Regions from separate parts of the Streptomyces sp. NPDC001339 genome, predicted to be linked through region 2. Evidence: riboswitches for the same ligand, from Rfam matches in the RefSeq annotation. Region 2 holds a riboswitch; each other region holds the start of a gene.
What was found. A riboswitch is a leader RNA that binds a small molecule or an ion and turns the genes downstream of it on or off. The one in region 2 is predicted to bind cyclic di-AMP.

Region 1 (7,232 bases), on a different contig from region 2:
AGGCCGCGGCGCCCGGGTGCCGGAGCGCCCGGGGCCGAGGAGACGGTGGACTAGAGCTTCTCCACCGGGGCGTAGCGCAGCAGGAGACGTTTGGGCTTCTCGCCGCCGAAGTCGATGGTCGCCTCGGCGTTGTCGCCGCTGCCTTTGACGCCGACGACAGTGCCGAGCCCGAAGCTGTCATGGGTGACGCGATCACCGACGGCCAGCGAGACCACCTGACGGTCCTTGGCACGGCGGGTGGCGAAGCCGCTGGGCCCCTTCGAGCGGGCCGAGGACGACGACAGCGTGGAGCCGATGCCCCCGCCGAAGCCTCCACCACCACCGCCGCCCCGCGAGGACAGACCGCCCATCGAGGCGGAAGGCGTCGCCGGGCCCGTACGCTTCCACTCCACGTAGTCGTCCGGGATCTCCTCGAGGAACCGGGAGGGCGGGTTGTACGAGGGCTGGCCCCAGGCGCTGCGCATCGTCGAGCGGGTGACATAGAGCCGCTCACGGGCGCGAGTGATGCCGACATAGGCCAGCCGGCGCTCCTCCTCCAGTTCCTTGGTCTGGCCCAGTGCGCGCATATGCGGGAAGACGCCGTCCTCCATGCCGGTCAGGAAGACGACCGGGAATTCCAGGCCCTTGGCGGTGTGCAGGGTCATCAGCGTGATGACGCCCGCGCCTTCCTCGTCCTCGTCGGGGATCTGATCGGAGTCGGCGACCAGCGCGACCTGCTCCAGGAACTCGGCGAGAGTGCCGGGCCCCGGGGCGGCATCCCCTGATGTCGCAGCCTCGCCCCGCTCCTGCTCGAACTCCAGGGCCACGGCGGCGAGTTCCTGAAGGTTCTCGATCCGGGTCTCGTCCTGCGGGTCGGTGGAGGCCTGGAGCTCGGCGAGGTAGCCCGTACGCTCCAGGACGGCCTCCAGGATCGTGGCGGGTCCGGCGCCGGACTCGACGACCGTCCGCAGCTCCTCCATGAGGACGTTGAAGCGCTTGACGGCGTTGGCGGACCGGGCGGCCATGCCGTACGCCTCGTCGACCCGGCTCAGCGCCTGCGGGAAGGTGATCTTCTCGCGGGAGGAGAGCGCGTCGATCATGGCCTCGGCGCGTTCACCGATGCCCCGCTTGGGGACGTTCAGGATGCGGCGCAGCGGGACGCTGTCCTCGGGGTTGGCGAGCACCCGCAGATACGCGAGGACGTCGCGGACCTCCTTGCGCTCGTAGAAGCGCACGCCGCCGACGACCTTGTAGGGCAGCCCGACCCGGATGAAGATCTCTTCGAAGACCCGGGACTGGGCGTTGGTGCGGTAGAAGACGGCGACGTCGCCGGCCTTGGCGTCGCCTGCGTCCGTCAGCCGGTCGATCTCGTCGGCGACGAACTGGGCCTCGTCGTGCTCGGTGTCGGCGACATAGCCGGTGATCTTGGGGCCGGCGCCGGCGTCCGTCCAGAGGTTCTTGGGCCGGCGGTTCTCGTTGCGTTCGATGACCGCGTTGGCGGCGGACAGGATCGTCTGCGAGGAGCGGTAGTTCTGCTCCAGCAGGATCGTCGTCGCCTCGGGGTAATCCTCCTCGAACTGGAGGATGTTGCGGATGGTCGCGCCGCGGAAGGCGTAGATCGACTGGTCGGCGTCACCGACGACGCACAGCTCGGCGGCGGGGATGTCGGCGGTGCCCGGGCCGACCAGTTCGCGTACGAGCGTGTACTGCGCGTGGTTGGTGTCCTGGTACTCGTCGACGAGGACATGGCGGAAGCGGCGGCGGTAGTGCTCGGCGACATCGGGGAAGGCCTGGAGCAGATGCACCGTCGTCATGATGATGTCGTCGAAGTCCAGGGCGTTGGCCTCGCGCAGCCGCGCCTGGTACATCGCGTACGCCTCGGCCAGCGTCTTCTCGAAACCGTCGGCGGCCGTTCCGGCGAAGGTCTCCTCGTCGATGAGCTCGTTCTTGAGGTTGGAGATCTTCGCGCTGAAGGACTTGGGCGGGAAGCGCTTGGGATCGAGATCCAGATCGCGGCAGACCAGGGCCATCAGGCGCTTGGAGTCCGCGGCGTCGTAGATCGAGAAGGAGGACGTGAAGCCCAGCTTCTTGCTCTCCCGGCGCAGGATGCGGACGCAGGCGCTGTGGAACGTCGAGACCCACATGGCGTTGGCGCGCGGGCCGACCAGCTCTTCGACGCGCTCCTTCATCTCACCGGCGGCCTTGTTGGTGAACGTGATCGCGAGGATCTGGCCGGGGTGGACATGGCGCTCGGCGAGGAGATGGGCGATGCGGTGGGTGAGCACCCGGGTCTTGCCGGAGCCGGCGCCGGCGACGATCAGCAGCGGGCTGCCCGAGTGCACCACGGCGGCCTTCTGCTGGTCGTTGAGCCCCTCGAGCAGCGCCGCGGGGTCGATGGCCGGGCGGGCGGCGCCGTCGCGGTAGTACGCGTCTCTCGAGGCGGGCACGTCGAACTGCCCGCCGAAGAGGTCGGCAGGGATCTCCTCCGAGGCCGGCTCGTGCTCGTCCTCGGGAGGCGGCGGGGGCTCGTCCTCGCCCTTGTGGGCGAGGTCCGCCAGGAAGCTGTCGTCAAAGAGGCTGCTCATCGCCCACCGAGTCTAGGCCGCGGCACTGACAGCGCGCTGGGGAGTGTGGACAAGTGTGGCCGGCGGGCCGGATGAACCCGGTCTGTGTACCGGCGAACGCCGTCCGTAGTGGGCCGTAGTGGCCGTAGCAGTCGTAGTGGGCGTAGTGGCCGTAGTGGGCCGTAGTGGCCCGTCGTCACTGAGGTCACGAAAAGGTTTCGGGCATATCGAACACCAGCCTTCCCAGAAGCCACACCAGTTGGCTAACGTCCTGGCTCGGGCAGCCCGCACGCCGTCGGTGACAGCACCGGCACGGGCCGCCTCCGCCGAGTCCAGACGCGCCGGAAGATCCGAACCCCGGGTCCCGGCCGGAGCCGGGGCCCCACACGCACCACCGGGGTGAATCGATCCCGCGACCGCCGCTCACAGCGGACGCCCGGACCGTAGGGCCGCCCTTCCGTCAGCCCGAACCCTTCAGCTAACCCGGTAGGCGGCACACGGAAGGAGCCGCCGGTCGTGGCGTCCCACCGCAAGCCTCGCACCAGCGTTCTCACCTCGCCCGGAAGCCGCCGTACGGCCGTCGGGCTCACCACCGCCGCGCTCGCCTCGGTGACCCTGCTCGCACAGTCCGCCCAGGCGGCACCCAGCGCGCCCCGGCCCACCCTCGAAGGGGCCGAACAGCTCGAAGAGGTCCAGCAGAAGGTCGACAGCCTCTACCGCCAGGCCGAGGTGGCCACCCAGAAGTACAACGCGGCGAAGGAGAGCGCCGACCACCAGCAGGAGACCGTCAACGACCTGCTCGACGCCGCCGCCCACCGCGCGCAGAAGATGAACGACGCGCGGCGTGAACTGGGCACCTTCGCGTCGGCGCAGTACCGCGGCGGTGGCGTGAACCCGACGGCGCGGCTGATGCTCGCCGAGGACCCGCAGCAGTTCTTCGACCGCACCCACCTGATGGAGCGGCTGACCACCCGGCAGCAGCAGGCCGTCGCCGACTACCAGGGGCAGGCGGCTGCGGCGGCGCGCCAGCGGGCCGAGGCCACCCGCGGCCTGGAGCGGCTGCAGGCGTCACAGGAGTCGCTCAAGGCGTCCAAGCGGTCCGTCCAGCAGAAGCTGGCCGAGGCCCGGCAGCTGCTGTCCCGGCTGACGGCCCAGGAGAAGGCGCGGCTGGCGGAGCTGGAGCGCCGGAAGGAGGCGGAGGCCCAGCGCAAGGCCGAGGAGGAGGCGCGCCGCCAGCAGGAGCGCGAACGGCAGCGGGAGCGGGAGCGCGAACGGCAGCAGGACGGCGGCAGGACGGATGACGGCCACTCCGGCGACCAGTCCGGTGGCGGTACGGACGGCGGCCGGCCCGGTGGCGGCACCGGCGGTGGCGGCTCCACCGGGGACGCGTACTCCACCAAGGCCGAAAAGGCCCTTGCCTTCGCCCGCTCCCAGATGGGCAAGCCGTACGTCTGGGGCGCGACCGGCCCCAACTCCTACGACTGCTCGGGCCTGACCCAGGCGGCGTGGAAGGCGGCCGGGGTCGAGCTGCCGCGGACGACCTGGGACCAGGTCAAGGTCGGCGAGCGGGTGGCGACCAACGACCTCCAGCCCGGTGACCTGGTCTTCTTCTACAACGACATCAGCCATGTCGGCATGTACATAGGCGGCGGGAAGATGATCCACGCGCCGAAGCCAGGCGCCAGCGTCCGGGAGGAGTCGATCTACTACATGCCGGTCTACGGGAACGTCCGCCCGGCCTGAGCCCTTCGCGAAGACGCCCGGGCCGCCTGCGAAGCCGCCCGGGCTGCGCGCGAAGACACCTGAGCCGCGCGCGAAGACATCACGTCCAGAGCAGAGCGATGAAGATGTTGGCGACCGTGAGCGCGCCCACCGCGCCGAAGAGCGGCTTGGCGACCTTCTCCTCGTCCCGCTTGACGTAGACCAGCGCCAGGATCACCACCAGGACGGCCATCTTCACGCCGATCTTGATGTTGTTGACGTGGTGGTCCTGGGCCTGGTGGAGGCCGACCAGCACGATGCCGGTCACCAGCATCGTCAGCGCGCCGTGCAGCATCGCTGGGACAAAGCGCGCGGTGCCCGCGCCCATCGCCTTCATCTGGGTCAGAAAGCCGCCCAGCAGGGAGGCGATACCGATGATGTGCAGGGCGACGAAGACATTGATCACTACGTCCATAGTGCTGGATCGTATCCGCCGTATAGCACGGCACTTCCGGCAGGGCGTGCACAATCGTCGCTTCGGTCACGGCAGACCGGTCCCGGCCGTACGGCCATGACGCCGCGGTCAGCCGCATGTCGGCGGCGGTCGAAACCGAACAATCCCGGGCAAGCGGGCTCATTCCCACGACAGCCCGGTCTAGCGTCCTCCTCCAGGCGGCCGGCTCACCACCATCGCCGGACTCCGCACCGGCGTCCGTCGGCCGCCCCGCCGGGAGATCCGGCGGCGGTCCGCTCCCTCGTGACGGACCGCCGCCGGATCCACGGCCCGCAAGGGAAGGAAGTGACGGCCACCGTGGCCTCGCACCGCAAGCCAAGGCAGCATCCGCTTGCCGCGCTCTTCGGCCTCGGCCCGCGCAGCTCGCGCGCCGTCCGCCTGGCCGCCACGCTGGCCCTCGCCGGCGCCGCCACCGCCACCGCGCTCGACGGCACCGGCCAGGCCGCTCCCCAGCCCACTCCCGCCCAGGTCAAGGACCGGATCGACGCGCTGTACCAGGAGGCAGAGGTGGCCACACAGAACTACAACGGCGCGAAGGAAGCCGCCGACACGGCACGCGAGGAGCTGAGCAGACTGCAGGACGAGGCCGCCCGCCGGTCCCGGAAACTGAACGCCGCCCGCGCCGAGCTGGGCGCCATGGCGGCATCCCGCTACCGCTCCGGCGGCGTCGCCCCGGCCGTGCAACTACTGCTCTCCGCCGATCCGCAGCGCTATCTGGACGGCGCCGCGGTGCTGGAGCGGGCGGGCAGCCATCAGGCGGCCGCGGTGGCCGGTTACGCGCGTCGGCTCGGCAGCGTACGGCAGGTCCGCCGGCAGGCCGAGGACACCACGCGGCGGCTGGCGGCCGCCGAGACCAGGCTGAAGAGACACCGGGTCACCGTCGTACGGAAGCTGGACGCCGCCGAGCAGTTGCTGAGCCGGCTGACCGCGGAGCAGCGGCGGCTGATGGCGAGCCAGGGCCCCGCCGAGGACGCGTCGGACACCGGCCACGAGGACCGGCGGACGGGGCACGGGGACGGCCTCCTCGGCGGCATCCCCGCCGGCTCGACGGCCACCGCGGCGGCCGGGGCCGTCACACAGGCCCCCAACTCCCGTGCCGCACAGGCCGTTTCCTTCGCCTATGCGGCGCTCGGCAAACCGTACGTCTGGGGCGCCACCGGCCCCTCCGCGTACGACTGCTCGGGACTGACCCAGGCCGCCTGGAAATCCAGCGGTGTCGCCCTCCCCCGCACCACCTACACCCAGATCAACTCCGGACCCCGCATCAACCGTTCCCAACTCGCCCCGGGCGACCTGGTGTTCTTCTACTCCGGCGTCAGCCACGTCGGCCTCTACATCGGCGACGGCAAGATGATCCACGCCCCGCACCCGGGCGCCCCGGTACGCATCGCCCCCATCGACCAGATGCCCTTCGCCGGCGCCACCCGCCCGGCGTAACCGGCCCCGACCGGCGGGCTCCGACGCACCACACGGGGCCGGACACGCCTCGCGGGGTCTGACCTCGCGGAGCCGGACGCACCGCCCGGGGCCAGGCACACCTGACAGAGCCGGACGCGTCTCGCAGGGGCCGGACGCGCCTCGCGGGGGCGGGGCGCCTACTGCGGGAATATCTCCCGTCCCCGGTTCGCTGAGGACCGCAAGGGGTGCTCGCGCCCCCTAAGGGATCCGTTCGAACGCCCCCTACGGGACGGCCGGCCCGTCGCTCACGGCTTGAGCTGATGCCCCAGCCAGCGGAAGATCTCGGGGATCTGCTGCCGCCAGACCGCCGTGGTGTGGCCGCCCGCGCTCGCCGGGATCAGCTGGACGTTGATCGACGTCGGCGGCTTGGCGATCTGGCGGAGGCCGATGCCGGCCTGGTAGCCGTCAGCCGCCGCGCCGGACACGTACAGCGCCGTACGAGGCGGCTTGCCGGCCGCGTTGGCCGACTTCAGGATGTTCAGCGGGTTGGACTCGACGCGCAGCTTGGGGTCCTTGCCGGCGAGCGAGTCCGGTTCGAGGGCCGGGTTGTTGTAGCCGGACATGGCGACCGCGGCGCGGTAGCGGTCCGGGTGGGCGAGGACGAGCTTGCTGGCACAGTGCGCACCGGCCGAGTAGCCGGCCAGGGCCCAGGAGTCCGGGGTGTCGCCGACGCGGAAGTTGTCAGTGATCATCTTGCGTACGTCGACGGTCAGCCAACTGTCGGCGTTGACCTTGCCCGGGAGGTTGACGCACCCGGTGTCGGCACCGTTGATGATGTTCGTGCGAGGCGCCACCAGAATGAACGGCTTGACCTGACCGCGCTGCATCAGCGGTTTGAGCTGCTCGGTCACGTGCAGCGACCCGAACCAGGCCTTCGCCGAGCCGGGGTAGCCGGGGAGCAGCTCGACCACCGGGAACTTCTTGTCCTTGTAGGCGGGGTCGTTGTACTGGGGCGGAACCCAGACGTAGACCTCGCCCGTCACGCCCGAGATACGGCCCTGGAGATCGGTCATCTG
Region 2 (7,232 bases):
CCCTACGGGCACGGGGCGTGGCGCGGGTGTCTTTGTTCGCGCCGCTTCATCCTCGAAGGCAAGCCGATACTGCTGGCCACGAGTTTCCTTCCCACTGACCTGGTGGCTGGCTCCCTGATTATCCAAGAGGACACCGGGCCTGGCGGCACCTACGCGCGCCTGGCTGAACTGGGCCACGAGCCCGTGCACTTCCCGGAAGAGATCCGCTGCCGGATGCCGTCTCGGGATGAGGAAAACCGACTCAGCCTCACCATGGGCACACCCGTGATCATCATCTTCCGCACCGCTTTCACGGATGGCGGCCGCCCTGTGGAAGTCAACGAGATGATCCTGGACTCGTCCGCATACGTGCTGGAATACGACATCGAGGCATAGCGGAACGCGCCAGCCGCGCAGGCGTTTGCAGATAGTTGTGGAAGCTTACGGGGAGTATGGCCGGCGGAAATCAGGCGCACAACCTCCCGAAGCGCATGGCTCAAGTCAGAGACTGTGAGACCACGTCAGCCATACCCCACGAGATCGCTGTGGAAGAGCCCGCCCATCCATCAGGTGTGCGCCAGATGGCCCCGATGCCATGTTCCTCAAGGTAGTTGGTGTAGACGCCAATATCCTCGGAGAATAGTCCCAGGAGGTGCGGCTTGGGCTCTCCCCTCAGCGCGTACCAGAAATAGCGATACTCCAGCAGCTGCCCTACGGCCTCGCGCACTGCCTGCGTGGGGTTGCCCTTCTTCACCGCTTTGGCTTCCACCAGCCATTCGTCGCCATTCGCCTGGAGCACCAGGTCCCGAGGATGCACACGATGTGTAATCGGCGTAAACCCCCGCCTCAGGATGTAGGGCCCAAAACGCCGAATGAGCCCCTCGTGTGCCCGCGTCCTGCGTTGCTCGGCCGCCGCAAGCTGCACGTAATAGTCATCGCTCGTTTTGGGCTGAAATCCCTCCAGGCCCTCGTAGGTGACATGTCCGCTGGTGCGGTACTCAACGATGGGTCCCTCAGGCTCGTTCATGACCTCAATGTGCGGCTCAACAGCGAGTGTCGCCTTGAGGATCGTGGCCATGTTGCCGAGGTCTGCACAGAGGTCTTCCTCAGCAGGAAGTTGATCGATCTCATAGCAGCGAGCGGCTACGCTACTGGCCTCGTACGCCCGTGCCCGCCACCCGGTGTGTTTGAACTCCGGCTGATCGGACCAGTCAGCGACGAGTTCGCGAGGAAGCTCAGCCAGCAAGGACTGTGCCCTTACGGTCAAGTGAGTGCGGAGCTTCTTGCCGGTCGTCTCCAGTTGGTTGCTGAACACCGTTACGCCCTGCTGAAGCGTCAGAGCGACTGACTTGAGATCCGCCGCGAAGATATAAGCGAGGTAGAGCCCGTCAGTTCCGCTCCCTCCCGTAGTCGATTCATAGATCTGAATCCATGGTGTTGCCGCGGCTCCGCCTTTTCCGCCGTGGCCTCTCGCCTTCATGCCGTAGGGCAGGGCCGTCGCGAGGCGGTCGCCCGCTGCCTTCAGCACTTCTTGGCCTGGGTTCCCGCTCGTAGTGGTGAGCGTGGTGTCGAACCTGTTGGCCACATCGAGGAGCAGATCACGTATACCCATGCACCAAAAGTTACGGGATTCGATCACTTGTGGCTGCTGTTGAAGACGATGAGACGAGCAGACGGCGGAATCGAGCCATGATCGCGGTCCTCCATGGTTCCGCCGGGCCACACGATCATTGCCCTGCTTGCTGCTTTCTCTGGCTCTCCGGGCCTCCCCGGTCCGCTGCAAGGCCCGGCGTAGGCTCAGGGAAGTTGGCTCTGACGTGGAAGGTTATGGCGATGGCGCGTGTTCCGGCGGCAGTAGTGGCGGCGAGTGGGCTTGTAGGTGGTTACGGCCTGGCCCGTTGGACGAAGAAGCGGCCCCTGGGTGGGGTGGCGCTGGCGGCGGCGGGGGCTGTGGCGGCCAAGGAGTGGCAGGAGAAGGCCGGGCCGACGGCTGCGGTGGCGTTGAGTGGCGCCTACGTGGCGGCGTTCGCGGGGTCACATGTGCTGGCCAAGAAGATTGGGGCCTGGCCTTCGGTGTTCGCAGTGGCGGGTGGGGTCGCGCTGGCGTCGTGGGCGGTGGTCGACCGTCGGGGTTGAGGCTGGCCGGTGCACGGGCGGGGCGGCGAGCGCCTGCCGCGTCCGTGCACCGTCATTCAGGCCGAGGCGTCGTTGAGGAGGGTGAGTTCGGGCTCGGTGAGGGTCAGGTCGGCGGCGGCCAGGAGGGGTGGGAGCTGGGAGACCGTGCGGGCGCTGGCGATGGGGGCGGCGACAGTCGGCTGGGCGGCGAGCCAGGCGAGGGCCACGGTGGCCGGCTCGGCTCCGTGGGCGGCGGCGACGGTATCGAGGGCCTCAAGGACGCGGAGGCCGCGATCGGTGGCCAGATACTGTGCGGCCTTCTCGGAGCGGGCGCTGTCGATGGCGGTGCCCGGGCGGTACTTGCCGGTGAGGAAGCCGGAGGCGAGAGCGTAGTAGGGGACCGCGGCGACGCCCTCGCGGGCGGCCACGGCAGCCAGTTCGCCCTCGTAGGTGTCACGGGAGACGAGGTTGTAATGGGGCTGCAGGGCGACGTAACGGGCCAGGCCCTCGCGAGTGGAGAAGGCCAGGGATTCCGCAAGGCGGGCCGCTGAGATGTTGGACGCGCCGATCTCGCGGACCTTGCCGGCCTTGACGAGGTCGTCGAGAGCGGTGAGGAACTCCCCGACCTCGAGCGACTCATCGTCGAAGTGGGTGTAGTAGAGGTCGATGTAGTCCGTACGGAGGCGAGCGAGGGACTGGTCGACCGCGGTCTTGATCGTGGCGGCGGTCAGGCCCTTGAGGTCGGGGTGTGCGCCGACCTTGGTGGCGATGACGACGTCGGAGCGATTACCGCGGGACGCCAGCCAGTTGCCGATGACGGTCTCGGACTCACCGCCCTTGTTGCCGGGGACCCAGGCGGAGTAGACGTCGGCGGTGTCGATGAAGTTGCCGCCGGCGGCCGTGTACGCGTCGAGCACGGCGAAGGACTCGGCTTCGTCGGCCGTCCAGCCGAAGACGTTGCCGCCGAGGGAGAGCGGGGAGACGGAGAGCGAACCAACAGTTTTGAGTTTCGCGGTCATGTGGCGTGAGAGCGCTGAGGGGAGGGAGTTTATTCCCCCCCCCGTTTGTTTTTGTTTCTCGTTGCCTCGTGTTCTCCGTTGCCCAGATGGTGACGTTGCCCGGATGGCGACGTTGATCAGATGGTGACGTTGATCAGATGGCTATTCCGTGCTCCCGAAGCCATGGCACCGGGTCTATCGGGTCCCCGGCACCGGGGCGTACCTCCAGGTGGAGGTGTGGGCCGGTGACGTTGCCCGTCGCGCCGACGCGGCCGATGACGTCGCCCGTAGTGACCTTGCCGGAGGTCTTCACCATCGAGGACAGATGGCAGAACCAGAGCTCGGTGCCGTCGTCGAGGGTGAGCACGATGCGGTAGCCGTACGCACCGGCCCAGCCGGCCTGGGTGATGGTGCCGGAGTGAACCGCCTTGACGGGCGTGCCGGTCGGCGCGGCGAAGTCCTGCCCGGTGTGGTCCGCGGCCCAGCGGTCGCCGGCCTGGCCGAAGCTGGCGGTCAGGGTGTACGAGGAGACGGGGGCGGTGAAGCTCTTCGCCAACTGGGCGAGGCGTTCGGCCTCCGCCTTACGGCGGGCCTCCTCCTCAGCCTCACGCTTGGCCTCCAGCTCCGCGGCTTTCTTGGCGGCCTCGGCCTTCTCGGCTGCCTTCTGGGCTTCGGCCGCTTCCTTCGCGGCCTGCTTGACGGCGGCGTTCTCGGCCGCTTCGCGAGCTTCCGCCTCGGCGGCGTCCTGCTGCGCGTCGGCCTGCTGGAGGATGCGGCTGCGCAGGGCCTCGCCGGCGCCGGTGCCGCTGCCTGCGCCGATGGCCTCGCTGAGTGGGCCTGAAGCCGAGGGGGAGTTGGCCTCGGAGCCGGAGCCGGAGCCGGAGTTGGCGCTGGAGTTGGCGCCGTCGTCGGCACCAGCGCCGGATATGAGGTCGCCCACGCCAGGGAGGGATTCGGCGTCCGGCAGGCTGTCGGCTATCTCGTGAGCCAGCCCGCCGATGTCGGGCATCGAGATCGGGACCGGCGGGCGGTCCTCCGCCGTGGCCATACCCCCCGCGCCGACCGCCGCGATGACGCCGACACCGAGGACCGTACCGCCGCGGGCGAGCCCGCCGGTGCGCTGCTTGACCACCCGGTGCTTGCCACGGACGGCGCGGACGGACTCCTCGGTGGGGTTCCACTCCTCCCACGGGCCGTCACCGTCACTGCCGCCGTCGCTGTCACCTTCACCGTCACGGTCGGCGTCATGGCCCGCTGCGATGTCCGCACCGCCGCGCGCGTAGCCGGGGCCGTCGAAGGCGCCTCGGGCATCGAGTTCATCCGGGGAGGCCGGAGCAGCGGGGGCTGCGGATGCAGATGCGGATGCAGATACAGAGGGGAAGGGGGCCGGGGATGCGGATACGGATGCAGGAGCGGATGCGAACGGAGCCTCGGGGGCAGGCCTGCTGGACGCCACGGGGGCGGACTCCTTTCCTTCCTTCTCGCCTACCGGGTTAGCTGACGGGTTCGGAGCAGGAAGGTCTCCTACGGGCACCCTCTGGCTGAGGCGTCCGATTCACCCCAAGGTGGTGGTTCCCCGGTTCCCTTGTGCAGTTCATGCCGTTCATGCGGTTCGGGCAGCTCGCGCGGTTCGTACCGTTCGGGCCGTTCGAGGTGTTGAAGGTGCGTGAAATGCGCGTACGAGATTCGGCGTCGGCGCGCGGTGCCGCCTCTTGCGGCGGCTGGGACGACCGCGCTGCGTTATCGGACAGTAATAGAAGCCGTGACCATTTTCCAAGCCTCCCCCGGGATCCTTGTCCACTCCCTATGAGATGCACCGTGGAACTTTCCCGCCATTCCCACTCAAATAGGGCGAATTGACCACAGAGCGCTAAACGATCTCTCGGCGATTGTGCGTCAGTTGTTATCCGATGCAGGTGCCCATTGTGATGCGGAGGGGCGCACGGACATCACCTAGAGTGACGACGTGCGCGACGTCGGATCACGGTCATCAACACGTCGTCGACACGCCGGTCGTCGACACGTCGTCAACACCGGGAGCTCACACGCCTCACTACGCCCCCATGGGCCGCTGCACCGCCAGCAGCGCCATATCGTCCGCCTGCTCGCCGCCCGTATGCCGTGCCACGTCCTCGATGAGGGTGTCCAGGAGGCTGCCCGGTCCGGCGAAGTGGCGGCCCCGCAGCCGCGCCGACGGGTCGTAGAAGCGGCCGTGGGAATCGCGGGCTTCGGTGACGCCGTCCGTGAAGAAGAGCAGCAGTGCACCGGCCGGGAGGAACGTCTCGTCCACCCGGTCCGGCCAGCTCGCCACCTCGCCCATCCCCAGCGGCAGCGCCGGCGCCGAGGGCGTCAGCTCGCGCAGCCCGCCGTCCGGGGTGAGCATCAGAGGCGCCGGATGGCCGCGATTGAGAATCCGCAGCACGGGCTCCCCGACGGCCGGGACCTCCGCCAGGACAGCCGTGGCGAACCCCTCGACCAGCTCGATCCCCGCGCGCCGCTCGGCCTCCCGCCGCAGCGCCCGCTCCAGCCGGCCCGCCACCGCCTCCAGCGTGGCCTCCTGCTCGGCCGCCTCCCGGAAGGCACCGATGACGACCACCGCGGCCTCCACCGCCTCCAGCCCCTTGCCGCGTACGTCGCCGACGAGCAGCCGTACGCCGTGCGGGGTGTCCTGCACGGCGTAGAGGTCGCCACCGATCCGCGCGTCCGCCCGCGCGCCCACGTAGCGGGCGGCGACCGCGAGCCGTCCGCCGAGCTGCTCCGGCGGCTCCGGCAGAACGGCCCGCTGGGCGGCCTCCGCGACGTCCCGTACGGACGCCAGATGGGCCTCGGTCTTCCGTAGCGCACGGTTGATGCCGAGCGCCAGCAGGGCCACGACGAACACCGTCGCAGCCTCCGCCACCGCCTCGTGGACGTTCGAGGCGGGGCTGCGGTAGGCGGCCACCCAGATCTCGCCTGCGACGGCGACCAGCGCGGTGAGGGCGGTAGCACCCAGCGAGAAGAGCGGCGCCGCGACCAGCGGGGCCGCGGCGAAGAAGGGGGAGCCGGTGTAGCTGAGCGGCGTCACCTCCTCGAAGGCGAGGCCGCCGATGAGCAGAACGACGGGCAGCCAGCGCACCAGGTGCTGCCCCCGCAGCCGCCTCCGGGCACGGCGGGCCCGTGGCTCCCACTCCCCGTCGTCGCCCGTAGAGGGGCTGTCGCCCTGCCGCATCCGTACCGGTCTCTTCCCGCTCCACCCGTCCGTACGGGCACCGTCGTGTCGGCCGCCTCGACGCCCGTCCCAAGGCTTTCCGCTGCGAGGGCGTCCGGCGAATCCTCGGCGTCCGGATGGGGCATGACGTCCGGATGGGGCATGGGGCACGGGGCATGGGTCGTACGCGGGGTCATGGCTCCTACGCGGGCGGGGGTCATGGCTCATGCGCGGGCGGACGGGACCGGACGGCAGTGGTGGCATGGGGCACGGCTCTACGTGCTGAAGGGCAAGGGCACGGCTGGGCGCGCGAAAGGGCACGGCTTCGTACAGGTCCGCGTCCCCGCCCCCGTCCGCATCCGTCCCCGCACCCGTCCGTATCCGCACCCGCACCCGGAAAATGCGATACGGCGGGCGCCCACAAGAACGCCCGCCGTACCGTTTTCACACCGTCAGGACGAGTCCCGACTCACTCACTTACTTCCGCTACCTCCGAGCCGACCACCAGGCTGGGGACACACTGATGGCCCACACGTCCCCCACCTGTTCCTCGGTGGGGTCGTCCGGATCGACGTCACGGAGCCCGTAGGGGTCGACTTCGGCGATGACGAAAATCCTGGCGCCGGACTCGGACACCCGATATCGCCGGATGTCGTCGGTGCCCGAGGGGTCATCGTCCGGCTCGATGGAGTATCCCTGGCTTGAGATCACGGCGCTCAGCTCATCGAACTTCACGCGATGAGCGAACGTGCCGTGAGCCTCCTCAATCGACGGCGGTACGGCGATGCCGCCGCCCAGCAGACGGTGAATCTGCAGGCTGATGCCGAAACAAGGCCACGTACCCGTTTCCTCGTCCTCCTGGAACGAGAGTTCCACGAGTCCGTAGTCGCGGCCGATGAGACCTTGCGACGTGTTGTCGACGTAGGCAGGCCCGAGTTTCGCTTCCCAGTCGG
Region 3 (7,232 bases), on a different contig from region 2:
TCCGCGGGCACGTCGTCTCCCCTCCACTGGCTGCCGCCGGGACTGCTGAAGCACGGGACTGCTGAAGCACGGGACTGCTGAAGCAGGTACGTCCCCGGCAACGGTACGGGACCGTTGCCGGGGACGTGCTCAGACTGGCTCGGGCTCAGCCCTTGAACCGCGGGAAGGCGGAGCGGCCGGCGTACACCGCGGCGTCGTCGAGGATCTCCTCGATGCGCAGCAGCTGGTTGTACTTGGCGACGCGCTCGGAGCGGGCCGGGGCGCCGGTCTTGATCTGGCCGCAGTTGGTGGCGACGGCCAGGTCGGCGATGGTGACGTCCTCGGTCTCACCGGAACGGTGCGACATCATGCACTTGAAGCCGTTGCGCTGGGCCATCTCGACGGCGTCCAGGGTCTCGGTCAGCGAGCCGATCTGGTTGACCTTCACCAGCAGCGCGTTGGCGGAGCCCTCCTCGATACCGCGGGCGAGGCGCTCGGGGTTGGTGACGAACAGGTCGTCACCGACCAGCTGGACCTTGGCGCCGAGACGGTCGGTGATGACCTTCCAGCCGGCCCAGTCGTCCTCGAACAGCGGGTCCTCGATGGAGACCAGCGGGTACGCGGCGACGAGCTCCTCGTAGTACGCCGTCATCTCGGCGGCGGAGCGCTCCTGGCCCTCGAAGACGTACTTGCCGTCCTTGTAGAACTCGGAGGCGGCGACGTCCAGGGCGAGGGCGATGTCCTGGCCGGGGGCGTAACCGGCCTGCTTGATGGCCTCGAGGATCAGGTCCAGGGCCTCGCGGTTGGAGCCCAGGTTCGGGGCGAAGCCGCCCTCGTCACCGAGACCGGTGGCCAGGCCGCGCTCCTTCAGGACCTTCTTGAGGGTGTGGTAGACCTCGGCACCCCAGCGCAGCGCCTCGGAGAAGGACTCCGCGCCGATCGGGGCGATCATGAACTCCTGGATGTCCACGTTGGAGTCCGCGTGCGACCCGCCGTTGAGGATGTTCATCATCGGCACGGGCAGGATGTGCGCGTTCGGGCCGCCCAGGTAGCGGAACAGCGGCAGGTCGCTGGCCTCGGAGGCGGCGTGCGCCACGGCGAGGGAGACGCCCAGGATGGCGTTGGCGCCGAGCGAGCCCTTGTTGTCGGTGGCGTCCAGGTCGAACATCGCCTGGTCGATCAGCCGCTGCTCGGTCGCGTCGTAGCCGACGAGCTCCGGGCCGATCTGCTCGATGACGGCCAGCACGGCCTTCTCGACGCCCTTGCCGAGGTAGCGGTTGGGGTCGCCGTCGCGGAGCTCGATGGCCTCGAAGGCGCCGGTGGAGGCGCCGGACGGCACGGCGGCACGGCCCGTGCTGCCGTCGTCGAGGCCGACCTCGACCTCGACCGTGGGATTACCTCGCGAGTCGAGAATTTCGCGGGCTACGACGACGTCGATGGACGGCACGTTGTCTCCTTCATGGTGTGTCTGGAGTTCTGCAGCATGAGCCTAACGGCCCCGGGCGCATGCGCTCGCCGTCGGCCCGCCCCGCAGGACGAAAAGAGGCCCAAATGCGCAGTTCAACGGATGTTTCCCTGCATTGTTCGCTAGCGGGGAAATTTGCCGTATACCACACATGCCGTTATGGGATACCGCAGATGCTGCTGCGCGGTACCACGGACGCCGTCGCGGAGTACTGCGGATGCCGATGCGGCGTATCGCGGACGCCGTTGCGGAGTATCGCGGACGCCGTCGCGGGCCAGCGCAGATGCCCGGAGAGCGAGCAGCCCCGCCGCGGCACGCCGGGGGAGGGCGCGCCGCAGCGGGGCTGTCTCAGGGGGCGAGGCCGGGCGGGGGCCGGGTGGGGCTGGGCGCCCGCCGCCCGGGCCCGCGGGGTCCCGGTGCGGTTCGGCTCAGACGCCGAGCTTGGCTCAGACGCTGAGCTTCTGGCCCGGGAAGATCAGGTTCGGGTTGCCGCCGACGACCGACTTGTTGGCCTCGTAGAGGTCCTTCCAGTTGGTGCCGTGCGCCTTGGCGATCTTCGCGAGGGTGTCACCCGACTTGACGGTGTAGTTGCCCTTGCCGTCGGACTTCTTCGGGGCCTCGTACGACTTCGGGGCCGGCTCGGCCTCCTCGGCCTTCTTCTCGGCCTTGGGGGCGGCCTTCTCGGCCTTCTTCTCGACCTTCTTCTCGCTCTTCGGCGCGGACTTGGTCTGCGTGGAGGAGCCGGTGTCGACGTCGGCGGCCGGGCCACCGGAGGTCAGGCCACCGGCAGCGGCGCAGCCCCAGGCACCCGGGCCCTGCATGGCGAGGAGCTTCTCGGCGACGGCTATCTGCTGTTCCTTGGTGGCCAGGTCGGCGCGCGCCGCGTACTTGGTACCACCGGCGGCGGCCCAGCTGGAGTTGGAGAACTGCAGGCCACCGTAGTAGCCGTTACCGGTGTTGATCGACCAGTTGCCGCTGGACTCGCACTGGGCGACCTTCTCCCAGGTGGAGACCGAGGCGGCGTTGGCGGAGGTGGCACCCATCAGCGGGACGGCGACGGCGGCGCCGGCGACACCGGCGAGGGTGGCGACGCGGACGGCCTTGGAGGGACGACGGTGCTTGCCCTTGTTGATCAGCATGGTTCGTTCGTTTCCTCACCGACGCCTGCGAGGTGAGCTGTCGGGTTCGGACTGTGAGTGGCCCGGCCGGTGCGTCTGGCGCACCGGGCTTCACCCCAAGCCGACTGACCCGCTGTCACGGGCCTTGCCGGCACTTACCTTGGTTCCCCCGCTCCTGCCTACGGCGCTTACGCGTCAACTGCCTCCGACCACCGGCAGGATTCGGCGTGTGATCGAAGGGCCCGCTTTGGCGAGCGGTCATGACCGTAAGCAGTAATCCCCTTGGTGTTCAAACCCCATCTTCTGAACCAAGTTGACCGCTTTTGATCACGGCTGGGTTACATTTCCGCAGGTAGGAGCGGGTCCGACGGGGCTGGGCGACTCTCAGTTCGCCGGACGCAACGAGACCCTTGTCTCACTTTCTCCGCAACGGGTGAACGTGCCCCCATATCGGACGAAGGCGGCGAACTACGCCCCGGGGTGCCCGAGATCGAGCCGCTGGCCCGGGCGGATCAGATCCGCGTCGGAGCCGATGACGCCCTCGTTGCGCTCGTAGAGCTCGGGCCAGCCGCCGGGCAGCCGATGAGCCTGGGCGATGGCTGACAGGCTGTCACCCGGGCGCACGGTGTAGTCGCCGCCGGAGGCCGGGCCCGTAGCGCCGCCCGTACTGCCGCCCGTGCGGTGCGCGCCGTCGCCGCTGTCACCGCGGCTACCACGGTCGTCGCGGCTGTCGCGGTCGCCGCGCGAGGCGTGCCGGCCGCTGGAGGAGCGCCCGCCGTCCCCTTCACTCTCGTCCGAATTGCCGCGGTGCTTGCCCTTGGCGGGCCCCTGGTGCGGCGCGCCGGAGCTGTCCGCACGACCGGGCGCGTCATCGTCCGTACGGCCGCCGCCATCGGACGAGCCGGGAGAGTCGGAGGGAGCGGGAGAGTCGGAGGGTCCGGTGGAGCCCGACGGGTCGATGGAGTCCGAGGGGCCGGTCGAGCCGGCGGGGTCGGGCGAGCCGGAGGGATCGGTCGAACCGGACGGGTCGCTGTTACGGGACGGGTCGGCGGAGGGCGAGCCCTCCTCACCGCTCCCGTCACCGCCACCGGCACCGCGGCCGTCGCTGTCGTCGGTCGGCGCACCGGGATCAAAGGATCCGGGGGTGCGGTCCGGCCCCCGGGACGCATCGCCGGAGGGGGACTGATCATCGGAGCCGACGCCGGAGCTGGAGCCGGCGTCGGAGCCGTCAGGAGAGGAGGGCGACGGCGAAGGCGTCACATCGGAGGGCCGATCGGACGGCCGATCGGACGGCGCGCCGCCCGGGCCGTCACCGTTCCCGCCGTTCCCGCGCCACTCCCCCGAGGCGCCCGAGCGACCGTCCGAGGCACCGGCACCGTCCGTGCGGTCGGCACCGTCCGTGGAGCCGGAGCCGGAGTCAGAACGAGAACCGGAGCCGGAACCGGTACCGGAACGGGAGCCGCGACCGGAGTCGGAGCCGGTACCGTCCGCAGGGTCGGGCGTCGGGGTACCGGTGCCGCCGGGGTCGACCTGCGGCGCGCGGCCGCCCGTGGTCAGCCCCGCGTTCACCGCGCAGCTCGGCCAGGCGTCCGGCCCCCGGGCCGCGAGTATCGCCTCGGCCACCGCGATCTGCTGGGCGCGGCTGGCGTAGTCGGGGCGGGACGCGTAGGCCGAGCCGCCATGCTCGTCCCACATCTCCTGGGTGAGTTGCAGCCCGCCATAGAAGCCGTTGCCCGAGGCCGCGCTCCACACCCCGCCGCTCTCGCACTGGGCGACCTTGTCCCAGGTGGCGGTGTCGGCGGCGTGCGCACCGCCGGCGGAGAGCAGGGGCAGTGCGAGGGCGGAGCCGGTCACTCCCGCCGTGACAAAGATGGCCGGTGCTTGACGGGGGCGACGGTGTCGGCCATTCCCGGAACGCATGCGGATGCCTTTCGCGCGGCGGTTGAGTTATTCAACGACCGGTTCGAGTCTCTTTCGAACTCCTGTCGGTCATCGGTGCAAAGTAGCCGGGGTCACGGGTAGTCACAAGCCGGTGTAGTAAAGATCACGCACAGGTCACGCACCTGACGGCCCGTCACATTCTCTGCCGCATACGACCCGCCCCTGGTCAGGGGCTCGGCTCCGGATACCGCCCCCTCGGTCAGGGGCGCTCGGGTGTGAACTCCACTGGCAGCGACCGCAGTCCGCGCATGATGAGTCCGCCACGCCACCGCAAATCATCCGGATCCGCGGCAAGCCGGACGTCCGGGAGCCGGGTCAGCAGGGTCGCGAGCGCGGTCTGCCCTTCGAGCCGGGCGAGCGGTGCGCCCAGGCAGTAGTGGATGCCGTGCCCGTACCCCAGGTGCTGGTTGTCACGCCGGGTCAGATCGAGCACATCCGGTTCGGCGAAGCGCGACGGATCGCGGTCCGCGGCGGCCAGCACCACCAGGACCGGGTCGCCCTCGGCTATCCGCTGCCCGCCGAGCGTCAGCTCCTCGGTGGCGAACCGCCACGTCGCCAGCTCCACCGGGCCGTCGTACCGGAGCAGCTCCTCGACGCCGGTGTTCAGCAGCTCGGTGTCGCCCGCCACGATCGCCTTCTGGAGCAGTTCGCGCTGGGCGGGGTGGCGCAGCAGGGCGTAGGTGCCGTTGCCGATGAGGTTGACGGTGGTCTCGAATCCGGCGAAGAGCAGGATGAACGCCATCGCGGCGGCCTCGTTCTCGGTGAGGTGCTCACCGTGATCGGAGGCCCGGATCAGCCCGGATATCAGGTCGTCGCCCGGCTCGCTGCGCTTGCGGTGGATCAGCTCGGCGAGGTAGCCGCGCATCTTCTTCACGGAACGGGCGACTCCGCCGCGTGGTCCGCCTCCGTGCCGGATCATCATTCCCGCCCAGTCGCGGAAGTCGTCCTGGTCCTCGCTCGGGACGCCCAGCATGTCGCAGATGGCGTAAATGGGCAGCGGGAAGGCGAACTCATGGATGAGATCGGCCGAGCCCCTGGCCGCGAACTGGTCGATGAGGCGGTCGGTCAGCTCCTGCACACGCGGCGCGAACGCGGCGACCCGGCGCGGGGTGAACGCCTTGGACACCAGCCGGCGCAGCCGGGTGTGGTCGGGCGGGTCGATGTTGAGCAGATGCGTCATCAGGTTGGCGCTGCGCTCGCCCGGGATGCCGACCTTGCCCTTGCCGTGTGCGGACTCGCTGTGGTGCACCGGGTTCTTCGACAGCCGGGCGTCGGCGAGCGCCTGCCGCGCCTCGGCGTAGCGGGTCACCAGCCAGGCCTCCACTCCGCTGGGCAGCGTGGTCCGGTGCACCGGCGCATGCGCGCGCAGCCAGGCGTACGCGGGGTACGGATCGGCGGCGAACTCCCAGGTGAACAGCTCGGGCGCGGGCGCGGAGGCCGGGCAGGGCGCGGGCGCGGAGGCCGGGCAGCCGGGTGTGGCGTCGGAGGTCGGGCAGCCGGGTGTGGCGTCGGGGGTGGCGTCGGACTTGTCGTGCACGTTTCGACCGTAACCGGTGCGCAGTCCACCGCGCGGACCGACCGCTGCCGAACCCTCGGACGCCCTACGCCCCCGCCGCCGGACCGACCGCTGCCGAACCCTCGGACGCCCTACGCCCCCGCCGCCGGACCGACCGCTGCCGAACCCTCGGACGCCCTACGCCCCCGCCGCCGACCCCTCCGGCTCCCCGTCCGCCCCCACGCCCAGCCCCGCCAGAAACGCCATAGCCGCCGGCGACGGCCCGAGGGCGCTCCACACCACCCGCTCGGTACGCTCCGGAGCCGGCCGCACCCGGACGACGCACAGCCCCGGCAGCTCGGAGGCGAAGGCCTCCGGGACCATGCCGATGCCCAGCCCCGCCCGCACCAGCTTCGCCAGCGACTCCACGCCGGCCACCTCGAACGCCACCTCCGCGGTCAGCCCCGCCGCCCGGAACGCGTCATCGCGCTGCCGCCGGGCCGCCGACCCCTCCGCCCAGTCGACAAAGGTCTCCCGCGCCAGCCGCGACAGCGTGGTCCACTCCCGCCCCGCCAGCGGATGCCCCGGCGCCACCACGGCCACCAGCTCACCGCGCGCCAGCTCCTTCTCCCGTACGCCGACCGTGCGCGCGCCGGGCACCAGCCCGACGAAAGCGACGTCCAGCGTCCCCTCCCGCACCCGCTCGATGAGCAGATCGCTCATCCCCGTCTGGAGACTGATCCGCACCTGTGGATAACGGGTACGGAACGCGCCCAGCTCACGGGCGAGATCGACGGCCGCGACGGTCGAGATCGCCCCCACCGCCAGCCGGCCGCGTACCTCACCGGTCGCCGCCGCCACCTCGGCGCGGGCCCGCTCGGCCGCCTGCAGCGCCTGCCGGGCGACCGGCACGAACGCCTCACCCGCGGCGGTCAGCCGCACGCTCCGGCTGGTCCGGTCGAAGAGCCGCGCGCCGAGTTCCTTCTCCAGCCGGGCGATCTGATGGCTGAGCGCGGACTGCACCACATGACACCGCTCGGCGGCCCGGGTGAACCCACCGGTCTCGGCCACCGCGACCACATACCTCATCTGCTGGAGCTCCATAGCGGCAGAGGGTAAGGGATCAATCCGGTTCCGCGATGGATGCGATGAAAACTATGTGTTGGACTCATTGATGGTGCGGATCCCAGGCTGGGACGTGCCCGCCGCCGACATGGTCCGGGCGATGAACTAC

Region 1: another riboswitch for cyclic di-AMP. It lies ahead of ACFY12_RS04810 (NlpC/P60 family protein); the one in region 2 lies ahead of ACFY12_RS12295 (M23 family metallopeptidase).
Region 3: another riboswitch for cyclic di-AMP. It lies ahead of ACFY12_RS17865 (transglycosylase family protein); the one in region 2 lies ahead of ACFY12_RS12295 (M23 family metallopeptidase).

Annotation. Positions count from the first base shown of each region.
Region 1 covers NZ_JBIAWT010000001.1:1,123,560-1,130,791, forward strand. Annotated here, with positions in the region: gene pcrA (DNA helicase PcrA) at 51-2,324, opposite strand; cyclic di-AMP (ydaO/yuaA leader) riboswitch at 2,889-3,051, shown strand; gene ACFY12_RS04810 (NlpC/P60 family protein) at 3,060-4,286, shown strand; gene ACFY12_RS04815 (hypothetical protein) at 4,366-4,719, opposite strand; gene ACFY12_RS04820 (NlpC/P60 family protein) at 5,044-6,195, shown strand; gene ACFY12_RS04825 (alpha/beta hydrolase) at 6,462-7,232, opposite strand, start outside.
Region 2 covers NZ_JBIAWT010000004.1:22,092-29,323, forward strand. Annotated here, with positions in the region: partial or broken gene ACFY12_RS12275 (UTRA domain-containing protein) at 28-375, shown strand; gene ACFY12_RS12280 (MrcB family domain-containing protein) at 476-1,591, opposite strand; gene ACFY12_RS12285 (hypothetical protein) at 1,813-2,115, shown strand; gene ACFY12_RS12290 (aldo/keto reductase) at 2,172-3,113, opposite strand; gene ACFY12_RS12295 (M23 family metallopeptidase) at 3,247-4,548, opposite strand; cyclic di-AMP (ydaO/yuaA leader) riboswitch at 4,560-4,704, opposite strand; gene ACFY12_RS12300 (PP2C family protein-serine/threonine phosphatase) at 5,146-6,300, opposite strand; gene ACFY12_RS12305 (hypothetical protein) at 6,766-7,232, opposite strand, start outside.
Region 3 covers NZ_JBIAWT010000005.1:545,685-552,916, reverse strand. Annotated here, with positions in the region: gene ACFY12_RS17875 (septum formation initiator family protein) at 1-11, opposite strand, end outside; gene eno (phosphopyruvate hydratase) at 146-1,426, opposite strand; gene ACFY12_RS17865 (transglycosylase family protein) at 1,891-2,583, opposite strand; cyclic di-AMP (ydaO/yuaA leader) riboswitch at 2,591-2,800, opposite strand; gene ACFY12_RS17860 (transglycosylase family protein) at 3,031-4,416, opposite strand; gene ACFY12_RS17855 (cytochrome P450) at 4,703-5,920, opposite strand; gene ACFY12_RS17850 (LysR family transcriptional regulator) at 6,197-7,102, opposite strand.